DNA from 2 places in the Bacillus shivajii genome. Region 2 is predicted to be linked to the other one. Evidence: riboswitches for the same ligand, from Rfam matches in the RefSeq annotation. Region 2 holds a riboswitch; the other holds the start of a gene.
What was found. Region 2 has a riboswitch for thiamine pyrophosphate ahead of tenA (thiaminase II). Riboswitches for the same ligand answer to the same signal wherever they lie in the genome.

Region 1 (8,191 bases), 2.1 Mb from region 2:
GGGAACAGCCTCGACAATGAATTTAGTTGGATCATCATAGTTATTTTGCTTGTTTTGTTGGCTTTTTCGTTGATTTTGCTTTTGTTGTTTTTGCTTTTGTTGTTTTTGATGTCGTTTTTTTCGTCGTCGTCTTTTTCTTTGCTGTTGAGCGTTTTGTTGTTTTCTTTTTTGCATTGTCCGGCTTTGTTTTTTCGATACTTTTTTCGAGTGCTTCCATTAAGTCAATGACATTTGATTGCTCTTGTTTTGTCACGCCTTCGTCTTCTTCAACTTTTTCCTGTATAAGTTGCAATAGCTCTAGTCGGTAATCATCAGTATATTTCGTTGCGTCGAATTCTGCTGTTAAATGATCGACTAATGTTTTCGCGGTTTCTAGTTCTTTTTCTTGAATGTTTGTTTCATCAGGCACATTCGGTACGTTTTTTACATCACGGACTTCATCAGGGAAATGGAGTGTCTCCATAATTAACGTGTTTTCATACACACGGATTGCTGCAAGATTTTCTTTTGAGCGGATCGTGATTTTCGCAAGTCCAATCTTTCCGGTATCTTGAAGTGATTTTCTAAGTAATGCATATGCTTTCGAACCGCCTTCGTTTGGACTTAAATAATAAGATCGGTCAAAATAAATCGGATCAATTTCTTTTAACTCAACAAAATCGAGAATCTCAACGGCTTTATCTTCTTGTTCCTTTTTTAGTTTATTAAGCTCATCGTCATCAAGTACAACGTACTTCCCCTCAGTGTATTCATACGCTTTTACAATATCGTCATTTGATATTTCCTTGCCACACTCAGAGCACGTTTTTTCATATTTAATTGGGGCGTGGCAGTCTTTGTGTAAGTTTCGTAACTTCACGTCTTTATTTTCAGTAGCCGCATGTAATTTAATTGGGATGTTTACAAGGCCAAAGGAAATCGAACCTTTCCAGATCGTATGCATCGTTCATAATCCTCCTTAACCGTCTTTTTCTTAGTATGTTCAAGGGAGGCTGGCTAAACGGAACCAAATAATCCCAGGTGTCTGGTACATGGTATTATTTGGTAACAGGCGAGGTTAGTGAAGTGACAAAAATCCCCAGGTGCCTGGCACCTGGGGATAAATGGGGATTGCTAGGCTATGCAATGCCTACTTCCTTTAAAATTTTCTTCCAAATACATTTAAGTGTCCGAGTTGATATGATACATAGACTGCACCGAACAGGACGATCACAAAGCCTGAGAGAAACACCCAGTCACGTTTTTTAACGGTTAGTTTATAGTAGTGTGTGCGATCTGTTGAACCGGTGAAACCTTTTGATTCCATTGCGATTGCGACTCGTTCTGCTTTTCGAATCGCATTAGCGAGTAATGGAATGGCATAGCGCCTTATTTGATAAACTTTCTCCTTAATACCACGTGCTCTGCCAACCCCGCGAATACGATGGGCTTGCCGAAGAATTTCTAGTTCGTGCTTAAACGTTGGCAAGAATCGATAACCTGCTAGGATCCCATACGTAAATTTAGGTGGGAGTTTACATTGCTGCATTAGACTAAGCATGAACTTCGTAGAATCTGTTGTTAGTACAAACATGAGTGAAAGCGCAACTAAGCATAATGAACGAAGTCCAAGACTTATAGCGACCATCAAGTTTTGATAGTCGACTTCGAACCACCAAAACGCCAAAATTACTTCACCACCGGAAAAAGAATCCCCCGTGTATAATGCAGTCATCCATGCAAAACCAAGTGAAAGTAAAACAAAAGGTGTGAAGATCATAAGCCACTTCTTAAAGGGGATATTACTTAATAAGAATGTCATGGTAATCGTAAATAATAAATAAATAGCAGGGGTGACAGGATCGAAAATAAATGCTAACAATAATCCCGGAATAAAAATAGTGAAGGCTTTCACCGATGGATTAATGGATTCTAACATGTTCTCGATCCACTCCTTTCGAACGAGCTTCTCGTTTTACGTTGTTGAGTTCATTTTTTAACCGAATGCGGTATGGCAATCGCAAATGTGCTTTTGCAATGAGATCGTCATTTTCCCAAAGTTTGTTTTGGGCCCCTTGAAAGGAAACCTCTCCTTTATGGAGAACGATGACACGCTCACAATATCGATCAACTAATTCCATATCATGCGTTACAAAAACAATTGTTGTTCCTTGTTCACGCAAAGAATTGATCATGATCATGAGTTCTTCTGTCGTTTTTGCATCTTGACCGAAAGTCGGTTCATCGAAAAGCAATATTTTAGGCGTCTCATCAAGCATTGTTGCAACACTTAAACGACGCTTTTGCCCTCCACTTAACGCGAAAGGATTGCTCCACATCTTACCTTCTAATCGAAATCGTGATAGTAAATGTGTAACTTTTTCTCTAATATCGTGCTCTTTATCACGATTTAACTTCATACCAAATGCAAGTTCATCATAAACGGTGTCCGTTATAAATTGATGTTCAGGGTTTTGGAACACAAACCCAAGATTTTTTCGTAACTCATGTTCAGACCACTTTTTAAAGTCTTTACCAAGTAACGATCGTGAGCCAGTAGTTGGTGTTAAAATCCCAGCCAATATTTGTAAAAGTGTTGATTTACCTGCTCCGTTTTCACCGACGATGCCGATAAATTCGCCTTCATGAAAATCAATATCTATGTCCCGTAACACTTGTTGCTTTTTTTTCCTTGAATACGAAACATCTTTCAATGAAAGGATTGGGGAACTTTCTTTAATGGTAGGTTTGGACGGACTTACGTATAAGTTGAAACCTTTATTTTTCTCAGCAAAAAATAAAGCAAGTTCTCTTTCCGATAAAGGGCAATAGTTTTCATCAAAAGCAAATGGCTGACCATGCTTTAAGTACGTTTCGACCACTTTCGGTAAATGAACTCCTTCTTTTAGGAGCAAATCTGCATTTTTGTAAAAGATCGAGCCAGGCTCTCCTTCTGCAATTTTTTCCCCTTGATGACTTAGGCATATGACACGATCAGTAAATGATAGCCAGTCGTCAAGCTGGTGTTCAATAATGAGAACGGCTAAATGATGATTTACTTTTAATTGACCGATCAAATCAATAAACCCTTTACGTGAATAGGGGTCTAAGTTTGCTGTCGGTTCGTCTAAAATGATTAATTCCGGTTCTAAAAGAAGGACAGAAGCAAGAGCAACCTTTTGTTTTTGTCCACCGGAAAGTTCATGGATTGGCCTTTTTAGTAATGATTCAATCCCCACTTGACGTACGATCTTCTCAATGCGTGGCTTCATTTCTTCACGAGGAACTTGGATGTTTTCCATTGTGAAGGCAAGTTCGTTTTCGACAGTTACCATACAAAATTGGCTTTCAGGATCTTGGAAGACCACACCGATTCTCTTATTTAATACACCTTTTTCAAATGACTCAATGTTTTCTCCTTTATAATAAATACTCCCTTTTTTCCAACCTTCTACAGCATCTGGATATAATCCATTCAAACAAAGGGCTAGCGTGCTTTTTCCTGAGCCACTTGGTCCCATTAGGAGAACCGTTTCATTTCTTTCGATTCGTAAATTCATATTTTTAATCGTCGGATTTTTTTGAGAGTCATAATCAAAAGAGAAGTCCTCTACAGAAATGAGAGGACTTTCTTTATTAAGATGCTTTGTTTTCACGTTGTGCTTTCCACTCCTTCCCAAGAGCATAGCTTCGTAGTACACCGGTATTGGCAAGTTGATCGCTAATGTATTTACCTAATAAACCAGCTAGAAGTGCACCACTAATGAGACGGACAATAAACATCGCTGTTACAAGTTCAGTAGATAATGCAGCAAAACCTGAGATATACCATCCCCATACAAAGCTGAAAATAGCCGCAGACATTCCGGCTAAAACGAGAACTTTTGTTGTGTAGTTTTGCCATTTTGTTGCAGCGAACACGGCTTCGGCACCTAGTCCTTGGATAATTCCTGTGATAATCAGTCGCGGTCCTGCAGGGCTTCCGATTAATACTTGAATCGTAGCAGCAATTGTCTCTGAGATAAGTGCAGCTCCTGGTTTTCGAATAATATAAGCTGTAATGATCGAAACGATGAACCAAATCCCAAAAATCACTTCGTAGCCAAATGGACCAAGGCCAAATGGAGTTAACACATTTCTTAAGCCTTGACCGAAAAAGTAAAAAAGGAGATAAATAACTCCGAAGACGACACCTAATATCGACATAAGGACAATTTCACGTAAATTCCATTTACTCGTCATGACACTTGTCCCCCTTATTTATCTTTCTTTGATGGACTGTTCGCTGAAATTGCTGTTGTCATCGTCACATGGCTACGTTCATCTGTTTTCGAAGCATTGACAAACGCTTCTTCTAACGTTTTAAAAACATCATTTGCATCACCGTCAAGGCGTGAAGCGTAATGAACACCTTTTGTAAATGTCCCGTGCTCCTTAGCAATACCAATCTGGTCTGCAATGACTTGCATATAATTTTCGTTATTCATCGGATAGAGGGCAAATTGCGAAGCTACTTCTATATTTTCTTGTTGAGATGCTTCTTCGTTTAACCTGACATCATCTTCTGACATGTACGTATCTCCATCAGAGTCACCAGGACAACCAATTGAAAATGTTCCATTGAAGACAACGTGTACACCCGTTTTTGCAGCATGAACATAAATCGCTTTTGTTACATCAAAAACATGTTCACTTCTTCCGCGAATACATGTACTTACATCATCTGTTTTCATCCATACTTTGCTCGTATCAACTTCCGTTAGCGCTCCTTTAATGACATCAACAAATCTGTCGGTCATTGGATAAACGGAAAAACGACATCCAACAATTCTACTAGTTCCACAACTTAATCCTTGCATGAAAATATTCCTCCTTGAAAATATGTTCAACATCGTTCCGTATTTTCGCTTAAAGGGCAATAAAAAAACTGCACTTCCACAAGGAAATGCAGTGATAGTCAAACGTATCATATTCATATGACGTCACTGGCACTTCCCCACGCTAGTATTATCTAGTTCGGGTTCAAAGGGTTAACAGGAATTTCACCTGTCTCTCAGCGTTATAGCACCCCTAGTGCGAATTACGGTTATAATGTTGTTATTTATATTCTAACGATAAAAAACTTGTTTTGTAAAGTCATTGATTTTAATCTTAATGTAAGTGACGTTCATATGCAAAGTAAGAATAAGCTCTATACCCAAGAGAGAGGAGAATAAGCGCTATAAATCCCCACCTAACTGGCGAATCGATGAAAAATAAAAGAGGTAAAAAAATGAGTGCTAAAACGGAAAAAACGTTCGAGGCTGTGCCATTCACTGGTGTGTTATCCACAAGTAGTGTAGACATACCTTTAATTTTCTTAACAAAACAATTGTGACAGTACGGGACGACCGCTAGAAAAACTGTTGCCACAACGAGATCAGTACGATACGTCAATTTTTTTGCACAATGATCACAGCTGATTGATTTATGAGTATTCATTTCTTCCTCCTATATCAGAATCATTCAATCGGTACTGACTATAACTTTTATTTGCTGTAGTGCATATCATTGCAACGCTTGTATATGTATGAAATGATGCAAGAAAAGATCATTTTTCACTTAATCATTCAATTAAGTTTGAGAAGAAAGGGGCCTGAAGGTGACTGGCTTTCAAGTAGGAAAAATAGAAAAAAATAATACAAAGGCTGTCGTTTCTTTAGTAGTTGGAATCATTGCTCTTTTGTTCATCGTTTTTGTTTGGATCGGAATGATATTAGGCCTTTTAGGCATGATATTAGGTGTTATCGCTCTGCTTGAGACGAAAAAGACCGCTCAGAAAGGAAAGTATATAGCGATTGCCGGAGTTGTATGTAATTTATTAGCAATTATTTTGCCTATCATTATCATCTTTGTTATCTTTAATATTTATATGAACCCATCAGTAACATGACAAAAAAGGGCTGGATCGTATCAAGTTTTCTCGATATCCTGATTGATCTTTTACAGCTTGATAGGGTAGCCCTTGTTTATTCTTTTAATGAAAGTCGTTCCTCATTTTTCATCTTCTTTAGTAAATCGCTGATCGGACGTTTCCATTCGATTTTTGCTTTTGGATAACGGATTAATATTTCTTTTTCAATAAATTTAAAGTCATTTTTCGTGAGTCCTTTCAACCGATCATTATCCTCTGTCCAGATCATAATCGATGTAACTTCAAATGACTCATCAGTTGTTCCAAGGAATTTCTCTCCTTCAAACATGACCGTTCCGTATGTGAACAGTAAATTTTTTCGTACATTACTAGGCTCATCAAGCAAATAAAACTCACCATTACGATGGGCTGATTCGAGCTTCCTGCGTGGGTCAAGCCAATATTTAATGGCACTGTATATAATGATCCCTATGGCTATTAGAAGGAACAATCGAAATAAGATCACAGTCATTGTTATCTCTCCTTATGTGGCATTTGTTGATCCTTTTATGTGCACACTATTTTACTACTCTCAATCAATTAGTTACTAGTCATTATATTCCCTTTTTTGTATCATTAAAATCTAAATAAAGTCCACTTATTATATATTTACGAGTCATTTGTGATATGGTTTCAAAATGAAACTTTTTCTTTGTTATAATAATGGATGGATTTTTTCAAATGAATCAATTTCATAACTCAAAATATGATGCGAAATTTCGAATGATGAGTGTGAACTTCACTTCAGACGGACGCTTTCCCGAGGGCTTGTCTTCAGCTAACTTAGGCTCAACAAATCTTCGCCTAAGTGGATCTTCAGACTGCGCTGATCCTCCGGGAGTCGCCGCCTTTTGTTACGTTCACTTCTAAAGAAAACTCGCCGATTGGTGAGCCTTTAAGGCGAAGACAAAGGCGTAGTTGCACTTATACTATACACAAAGAAATTTTCACTACGTCGAAATTGCTCCTTAGCTAAAATTTTATACATTCTTATAGTGTAAACAAAACTTGGCTTATCGTTAAAGAGATTCTTAGTACTCTTCACCTGCGACGAGCAAGCGTAGCGGCGCAGAAGCACTTATCTATCTACCATAAATTAATAAATTCTGATAGTACAAACGTACATTTAATGAAGTATTTATAATATCATTCGTTTCACTGCGAAAAAAACGTAATTATGAAATCCATTCAAATAAAAACAAAAATTGATTAAAGGTGTGAAACAATGAATTTTACTGAGTTATATAAAAAGCAAAAAGAATTGGATACTTATATTGAAGAAAAGCATCGCTTACAAACGGAATCGTTATTAGACCGGAAGCTGATGGCATTACACGTTGAGATTTCCGAACTTGCCAATGAAACACGCTGCTTTAAATTTTGGAGTGAAAAAGGACCGTCACCACAAACAACCATTCTAGAAGAGTATGTTGACGGAATTCATTTTATTTTATCAGTCGGCCTCGAATACGGTTATGAAGATCAACCACTTATTCCATTTTCTGAGGAAGGAAAAAAAGAAGGACAGAGCCTTGTACCTTATTTTTATGCAGTGATTGAGTCAATTGGAACGTTGAGAAAGGAAGGAGATCGAAAAAGCTTTGAACAATTATTTCACACCTATTTATCTTTAGGTTCTGTGTTAGGGTTTACAGAACAAGACATCATTTCTGCTTACGAAGAAAAAAATGAAATTAACCATGAGCGTCAAGACTCTGGATATTAACTGTCTGTATAATGATACAAATTCAGTTATAAAGGTGCCTGGCACTCAAAAAGCACTCAAAAACGAAAATTGAGATTATACTTAAAAGCCGTTATAATGATAAAAGTGACATAATTTTTTAACTTTTTATACTATCAGAATATATTTTTGGTAGGAGTATAAGAAATAGGGGGTACATAAGGTTATGGATAATACGTTGAAGATGCTAAAGGATCTAACAGATGCAAATGGGATCCCTGGTAATGAGCGTGAAGCACGCGAAGTGATGAAGAGTTACATTTCGCCATTTGCGGACGAAGTGGAAACAGATCACTTAGGAAGCTTAATCGCTAAGAAAACAGGAGACGAAAACGGCCCGAAAGTCATGGTTGCCGGCCACTTAGATGAAATTGGATTTATGGTAACAAACATTGATGACCGTGGCTACTTAAAGTTTCAATGTGTAGGTGGATGGTGGGAGCAAGTCATGCTTGCTCAACGCGTAACGGTCATGACACGTAACGGGAATGTTCCTGGTGTAATCGGTTCAAAAC
Region 2 (8,191 bases):
TTCATCTACTTCAGATATTAGCAGTAAAAATTCATCTCCCCCCATACGACACAATGTTCCCTTATCTTTCATACAAATTTCTAATCGACAAGCAACATCCTTTAATAACTGGTCACCAAATTGATGGCCCATTGAATCATTTACCTTTTTAAAATTATCAAGATCTAGAAGGATGATACCTATTTCTTTATTAATATGATGTGATTGATTAATCGAATGTTCTAGTAACTCATAGAAATAATTGATATTTGCTAATCCAGTAACGTTATCATGATAGGCCATAAATTCCACTTTTTTCTCAGCCTTAATTCTCCGCCCTTCTGATAACTTTGCTTCTAGTATCATTACAAATGCTAAAACTAGGTAAAACAAAAAGAAATAGACAATATCAAACGCGTTCCAATGGGCAAAATAAACGTCACTATTAAAGGAAACAAAAAATAGAAAGATAAGGAAGGAACCAATTATTGAAAGTAAAATATTCTTCCATTGTCTATAAAACATACTTAATATTGGAGCTAATAGCAAAACAAATAAGTTAATAGGATGCTTATCGACAAAATTGAGAATAAATAAGATTAAAAGAACCGTTAACGTAACAAAATACATCGTACTTTCGATATATATTCGTTTATATGTCATCCAAGTTAAAATTGTGCACACGGGGATCCCTAATATAGCAATAAAAATAAGAGCATTAATAATGGTTGGATCATACTCTAGTAAGATAATATTTGTAACTACTGTAAACATTAATAATAACCAAAGAAGGGTCACCATCATTCGGTTACGCTGATTAAGGATATCTAATTCTTTATTCACATGACTACCCCTTATTTACTGATGTATTCTACTAAGACGTCATACGACAAGCACTTTAACACTATTATAAAAGTACTATACAATAAAAGTAAACAGAGGAAAATCCAGCTTTATGGGTCTTAGAAACGAGGCAATGAAGAATGAAGGTTGAAAAAGGGGGCCAGTTACCTGACCCCCTTTTTATTAAAACCCTTTATTTAGGTCGACTTGATTTGAAAGTAAAAGATTATTTTCAATCTTATGTAATGTATCAATGAAGCAATCGACACCCTCTTCAGGCGTTGTCACAGCTGAAATATGTGGTGTAACGACAACGTTTGGGTGCGTCCAAAACGGATCGTTCTCTGGAAGTGGCTCCTCTTGAAACACGTCTAAAATGGCCTTTCTTACCTTGCCATCATCCAACGCTTCTAATAAAGCCCGATTATCAACAGATTCACCACGACCAACATTAATAAAAACAGCATTAGAGCTTTGATTAAACAATGCTTTATCAAACATCCCACGAGTTTTTTCCGTCAGTGGCATCGTATTAATCACATAGTCTGCTTCTGCTAAAACATCATGAGATCCATTCTCTGATGAAAAAACGTCTTTAAAATGCTTTTTTTGTTTCCCGCTAAGAGAAACTCCGTATACTTTCATCCCGAAAGAGGATAACGTTTTTGCGACTTCCTGTCCAATAACCCCTGTACCGTACACAGTCACTTGTCTTTCATACAATGGAGACGGAGCTTCTGCTCTCCACTCTTTCTGCTTCTGCAAATCTTCATAACGGTCGTGATTTTGTAAATCTCTTAAAATATAACTTAAGCAGTATTCACTGATTTTTTGCCCGAAAGAACATACCGTCCTTGTTAAAACAACATCATCTTTCCATTCGACGTCTTTCAGAATTTTATCGACTCCCGCTCCGAAAGAGTGGACCCACTTTATGTTTCCAAATGTAAAGTTATCTGGACGTTTAAACGCCACAAAAGCATCAGCCCATAAATAATCTTCTTCGCTTACTTCCTCCGGATGACGAAAACGAAACTGTTTCGTTTGATCAACGTCTTGTTTTTTAAACATCTCTTCTATTTCCCTATACATAGGGCTTGCAAATAATATTTTATTAATTTTCATGGTCACACCTTCCCTCCTTATATATATAATCCTACCTTTTCTATCATTTTTTTTCAAAATAGGAACGGATTACGTCAAGGGTTTAGTGGTTAACAGATGGTGAATATGTTTCGAGTAGGGTAAAAAGTGAAGGAGGATAAAATTATTTCACAAAAGTTGCATTAGCATTCTCTTACATTAATAAAAACGCCTCCCCCCAGCACATGAAAGCTTTCCTGCACCGGGGAGAGGCCCTCAAAAAGTTATTTAACAATATCTACGAAAATATCATCGATAGATGGTTCCTCTTCAATTAATCCGAATTCTTTCATCCAATCAATTGTTTCTTGCCACACCGCTTCATCCTGACTACCGAACCCTTCCTCAGACGCCATTTTTGGCAATAATATTTCGAGACTTTGCTGCTCAACTTCTTCAATTAAAGGGAAGTTCGCTTCGTCTTGGTTACTTAATAACACTTCTAGAGCTTCTTCCGGATGGTTTTTCATAAATTCATATCCTTTCGTTGCCCCACGCCAAAACGCTTCAATCACATCTTGCTGCTCTTCCCACGTTTGGTCATTCGTTACGAAAACCAATTCATAAAAACTCGGAACCCCATAATCTACTGGATTAAAGTAGTTGGGCTCATACCCTTCATGTCTTAATACTGGTACTTCATGATTAATATATGCTCCAATCACAGCATCAACATTCCCACTTACAATTGATGAACCTAACTCAAAACCAACATCAACCATTTGTAATTCTTCAAAGTTTCCCCCATCATTTTGAAGCATTGTTTTTAGAAGTGGTTCGTTTAATGGAATTCCAGGATATCCGATTTGTAAACCAGTTAAATCTTTCGGCGACTCAATTCCTTCATCATCTAAATAAACGATATGATTTAAAGGAGAACGAACAACTGCTCCAACTGATTTCACCGGCACATCTTGGTTAGCGCGAGCCATAACAACATCTGGTTGATAGGAAATCCCCAGCGTCACTCTTCCTGCTGCTGCGAGATTAATAGGGTCTGTCGGGTTTGCCGGAAACTGAATATTTACTTTCACACCTTCTTCTTCAAAATAACCGTGTGCCTTTGCCACATATAAATAGCTATGTACAGCGTTTGGGTACCAATCGAGCATAAGGTCAATTTCTGTTATTTCTTCATCCGCTTCATTTCCTCCACACGCCGCAAGAGTAGCGATAACCGCGACAATAAAACTACTTAATAACCATTTCTTCATCCTGTTTTCCTCCATTTTAATGTAATCTTTTCTAGTAAAACGACAAGTAAAAATAAACTAATTCCAATTGCTGATAATAATACGATTGGCGCAAAAACGCCTGCTCCATCAAACTGTGTCATCATTCTTCGACTAAAATAGCCTAAACCAGCTTGTGCGCCTAACCATTCTCCGATCGCCGCACCGATAACACTCAGTGTTACAGCAACTTTTAATCCTGAGTAAAAATGTGGAAGTGCCGATGGAATATAAAGTTTTAAGAAAATATCTTTCTTCTTTGCTCCCATTGTTAACAGAAGTTCTTTTAATTCTTTACTGCTTGAGCGTAACCCATCAAAAGTATTTACTGTAATCGGAAAAAATGTAATAAGAACTGTGACAATAACTTTACTCCAAATCGAGTAACCGAACCATAAAACAAAGATCGGTGCCAAAGCAATCACAGGAATCGTTTGTGATGAGATTATAATCGGGTAAAAGGCTTTTTCTGCGGCTTTACTAAGGTTCATCCAAATCGCTAAGCCAACACCCAATACAATTGATATGAAAAGACCGACAACAATAATCGTCAACGTTGCAGGTAAATGGACAAAAAATAACGGATCCCTTAATTCCCAGAGCTTCAACATGATTTGGGTTGGTGCTGGTAATATATAAGCCATATCCAGCAATCTCGCGCCCAACTCCCAAATAATTAGAATAATAGCCACAAGAATGAATGAGACACTATAATCCTTCCAATTCCTCATGCTTTCAACCTCGGTCGTAGTTGATCTAGTAAATAATGTTTCAATTCAACAACAGATGGTTCACTTAAATCATGAATCGATCTTGGGCGCTTTGTCGGAACGTAAACCTCTTGAAGTTGCTGAACAGGTGTTTCTGTAAGAATGAACACTCGGTCTGATAAAAATAACGCTTCATCTACATCATGGGTAATGAATAAAACCGTTTTTTGCCACTTTTTCCATTGCTCTAATAACCATTCTTGCATGGATATCCTAGTTATCGCATCTAAGGCACTAAATGGCTCATCTAAAAGCAAGACATTAGAACCACTTAAAATCGTCCGTAAAAAAGAGACTCTTTGTTTCATACCTCCAGATAAATCACCCGGATATTTGTTTTCGGTACCTTTCAAACCAAACTCTTCTAAAAGGCCTCTTACCTGTTCATGAGCTTGGCGTTTCTTTACCCCTTTTAATTCTAGTGGCAAAGATGCGTTATCAATAATCGTTCGCCAAGGCATGAGCAAATCTTGTTGAGGCATATACCCAACATGACCGAGTCGATCCTCAAACACCTCACCGTTGATCAATATATTACCAGCAGTAGGTTGTTCTAAGCCGGTAATTAATTTAAACAATGTACTTTTTCCTGATCCACTCGGGCCAACGATGCTTACAAACTCACCAGGCTTTACGTCGAGTTGAAGGCTATCAATGATTAATGTAACGTCCTGCCCTTTGTCCTTTGCATAGTGAAAGCTGACACCTTCAAACTGTAATACTGGTTCACTCATCTGTTGGCCACATCTCTTGACGATAAGACATATCCCAAAACATATACTCAAACCGTGTTGTATTTAAGAAGATTTCCTCTAGTTTTACAAGCTCTTCTTCTGGCTTTCCTGCGGTCAACTCGTCAAGTAAATCAATGCACCATGTTGCCAGCTGACCAAATTCGTCAGAGCTATACATTTGAATCCACCCTCCGTAAAATTCATGCTCACTTGCTCCAGGCTTTTCATTCAACTCTTTACCGATTTCCCAGTAGCTCCACATACAAGGCAAAAGAGCGGCGACAAGTTCGGCTAAGCCTCCATTTTGACCGACATGTAACATGTAGTGTGTATATGCAAGCGTTGTTGGAGCTGGTTTTGCTGTTTCGAGCTCTTCTTCACTAATTCCAAACTTTTTTGCGTACTCTCGATGCAAAGACATTTCCTCGTTTAGAGTTGAATCTAACAAGTTAGCAAACTTCCCCATCGTCTCAACATCTTTTGCCTTCATTGCACCAATTGCAAATAGTTTCGCATAGTCAATTAAATAAAGATAATCTTGGATCATAAAAAATCGGAATTTGTCCTTTTCTAACGTTCCTTCCCCAATCCCTTGCACAAATGGGTGGGCATGGTTTTTACGCCAAATCGGTTTCAAGTTTTCGTGTAATCGTTCACTAAATTTCATGCTTTTTCACTCCTTTATTTTTTAATGACTCTAACTATCGTTAAAACATCATAAACAAAACTTGGCTTATCGCCAAGTCCTAATGGCGACAGCCTTAGTTGCCACAAGCATAACTCCATTGATTAAACTTCGAGTTGCGACGAGTAACCGCAGGAGCACAAAGCAACAGCTTCGTCGAAATAACTCCGACCTGCGACGAGTAAACGCAGGAGCAGTTACTTTAATCCTTTAGCAAAGTTAAAAATTCTTAAAGTGTGACAAAAAATAAAACCACTCCTATAGCAAGAAGTGGTTAAAAAACTTAATAAATTTTTGCACGTATATTGAAAAAAATACACGTCATTCATTTATCATATTACACTTCTTCCCTACGCTAGTACGAACTAGATCAGGTTAAAAGGGTTAAGACCTGTCGTCTCTCTCAGCTTCGATAAGCACCCCTAGAGTGATTCTATTTAATTTTCGAAATCATTAATCTATGAATATTTGTACCATACTTATATGGTTTAATCAACAACTGAAGAAAATATATGACAGTCCCCCAAAAAGTATAACCATTAATTTCTAGATGCTTCCAGGTGCCAGGCACCTGGAAATTTTATGGAATCAACTAGAGGACCTGTAGAGGGTTTAACGGTTATAAATAGAATTTCTTATTTATTCAAAACTTCTTTCCAGCTCATCGACTAAGGTACCGACGTAAGCTACGGCTTTTTTAATCGGATCAGGTGTTGACATATCGACGCCAGCTAGCTGCATAAGCTCGAGTGGTTTTAACGTTCCTCCAGCTTTTAAAGCAGAAATCCATCGATCAACAGCCGGTTGCCCTTCTTCCTTGATCGTTTGCGCGGCTGCTGTTGAGGCGGTTAACCCTGCAGAGTACGTATATGGATATAGTCCCATATAATAATGAGGCTGGCGCATCCACGTTAACCCTGCCCCGTCATCGATTTCAACCGCATCGCCCCAAAATTGCGACAACAACTCCTTTTTTTGCTCACATAGAAGTTTAGCCGTAATTGGCGTTCCTTCGTCTGCTAAGTCGTACACACGACGTTGAAGCTCGCCTTCTAAAATATGAGTGACAAAGTTGTGATAATACGTTCCTAAGGACTGGAGAATGACCCACCGGCGCATTCGATCATCATTTGGCTTCGCTAAGATGTGCTGGCTTAATAACATCTCATTCATTGTTGACGGGGCTTCTATAAAATATCTAGACGGACGAGTATTCGAGATGTTTTGATAACGACCAGCTAACCGGAAGTGACCGGCATGACCTAGTTCATGCGCAAGCGTAAACGCATTTCTCATCGAATCACTCCACGTCATTAAAATATACGGGTGAACACCATAAGGACTTGAGCAGAACGCTCCAGAACGCTTTCCGACGTTGTCAGCACGATCAACCCAGCGACTGTGCACTCCTTGCTTCATGATCTCCATATATTCAGGCCCCATCACTTCAAGTGATTCTAGGACAAGCTTTGATGCTTCTTCATACGTAATTTCAGGTTCAAATTCTGGATCAAGTGGCGCTTTCAGATCACTAAATTTCATTTGTTCCAACCCGAGAACACGTTTTTTCAACTTCGCATAACGGCGCATATGTGGCGCAAGCTCCGTTTGTATTGTATCTAACTGATTATGATACATCTCTTTCGTGACTTGTTGCTCATGAAGGAGCATATCTGTAACTGAATCATAGTTTCTAAGGCGCGCTTCAACGACTTGTTTTTTCACTTCTGTCGCATATGTCGCAGCATACGTATTTTTATACTGCTCTAGTGTCGCAACAAACGAGTCATACGCGTTTCGACGTAGCTCTGTATCTGAAGAGCCTTCGTAATTAGGAAATGAATTAAACGTTAACGGATGTTCTTCACCGTCATCTGTCGTAAAAGAAGAAAACTGCATGTCTGACGTCTTGCTACGTTCATAAGTCATATAAGGTGCATTCATCACTTCACTAAAAGCGGCTAGTACTTCTTCTGCATCAGAACTAAGCTTATGAGGCTTCATTTCCAATAAATCCGACAATGTTTTTTCATACTCCTTCAACCCTTCTTCTTGCTCTATGTAATTTTCAATCTTTTGATCATCGAGTTCAAGGATTTCAGACCGGATAAATGATGTACTTGCATTGACTTGGGACATAAGTGAGCCGACTCGGGCGGAATTCGCTTGATTGTTTGGATCTGTCCCATCACCAGATTGACGAAGATGAGCGTATGTCATCACACGCATGACACGTTCTTGCAGTGCATCTTTTGCTTGTAAACAATCTAACAGTACCACTGCACTCTCTCCAAGTTTCCCTTTATATTTCGTCACCATTTCAATATCGCTTTCAATGGCCTTTAATTCACTCTCCCAAGCTTCCTCTGTTGCAAATAAGTCCGCTAAGTTCCATGTTTGTTCAATAGGAACTTCAGACCTCATTAACGTCTTCCCCATTCATATCATTCCTTTCTCATATTTTGAACCTGGATTATTTCGGATTCCGAAGGTTATTTCTATTATAAAGGAGAACAGGCGCTATTAAAATATAATCGAAAGAATTTTCGATAAATTCATCTAAAGAAGAATTTCTCGTATTGAATCCAACTTACGTGACAAATTAATAGTCAAAAGAAATTTTATTTTTCTAGAAGGAGCAACAAACATGAACAGTTCCCAAACATATGAAAAAAGAAAAGCACATTTTTTCATAATGGCATTAGTCGCTTCTAATATTTTGTCAATTTTACTTGGGATCGCTTACTTAGTCATAAATGATTATCATAAAATGTGGAATATTTACGGGGGGGGTTTCCTATTTAC

Region 1: another riboswitch for thiamine pyrophosphate. It lies ahead of LGQ02_RS15390 (Ykof family thiamine-binding protein); the one in region 2 lies ahead of tenA (thiaminase II).

Annotation. Positions count from the first base shown of each region.
Region 1 covers NZ_CP084703.1:3,163,230-3,171,420, reverse strand. Annotated here, with positions in the region: gene ku (non-homologous end joining protein Ku) at 41-943, opposite strand; gene LGQ02_RS15405 (energy-coupling factor transporter transmembrane component T family protein) at 1,139-1,918, opposite strand; gene LGQ02_RS15400 (ABC transporter ATP-binding protein) at 1,902-3,635, opposite strand; gene LGQ02_RS15395 (ECF transporter S component) at 3,616-4,221, opposite strand; gene LGQ02_RS15390 (Ykof family thiamine-binding protein) at 4,236-4,838, opposite strand; TPP riboswitch at 4,956-5,061, opposite strand; gene LGQ02_RS15385 (hypothetical protein) at 5,131-5,460, opposite strand; gene LGQ02_RS15380 (DUF4190 domain-containing protein) at 5,621-5,911, shown strand; gene LGQ02_RS15375 (sigma-w pathway protein ysdB) at 5,988-6,404, opposite strand; gene LGQ02_RS15370 (dUTP diphosphatase) at 7,158-7,658, shown strand; gene LGQ02_RS15365 (M42 family metallopeptidase) at 7,843-8,191, shown strand, end outside.
Region 2 covers NZ_CP084703.1:786,666-794,856, reverse strand. Annotated here, with positions in the region: gene LGQ02_RS03830 (EAL domain-containing protein) at 1-822, opposite strand, end outside; gene LGQ02_RS03825 (D-2-hydroxyacid dehydrogenase) at 1,006-1,947, opposite strand; gene LGQ02_RS03820 (ABC transporter substrate-binding protein) at 2,190-3,179, opposite strand; gene LGQ02_RS03815 (ABC transporter permease) at 3,176-3,928, opposite strand; gene LGQ02_RS03810 (ABC transporter ATP-binding protein) at 3,925-4,701, opposite strand; gene tenA (thiaminase II) at 4,694-5,368, opposite strand; TPP riboswitch at 5,717-5,820, opposite strand; gene pepF (oligoendopeptidase F) at 6,026-7,825, opposite strand; gene LGQ02_RS03795 (alpha/beta hydrolase) at 8,034-8,191, shown strand, end outside.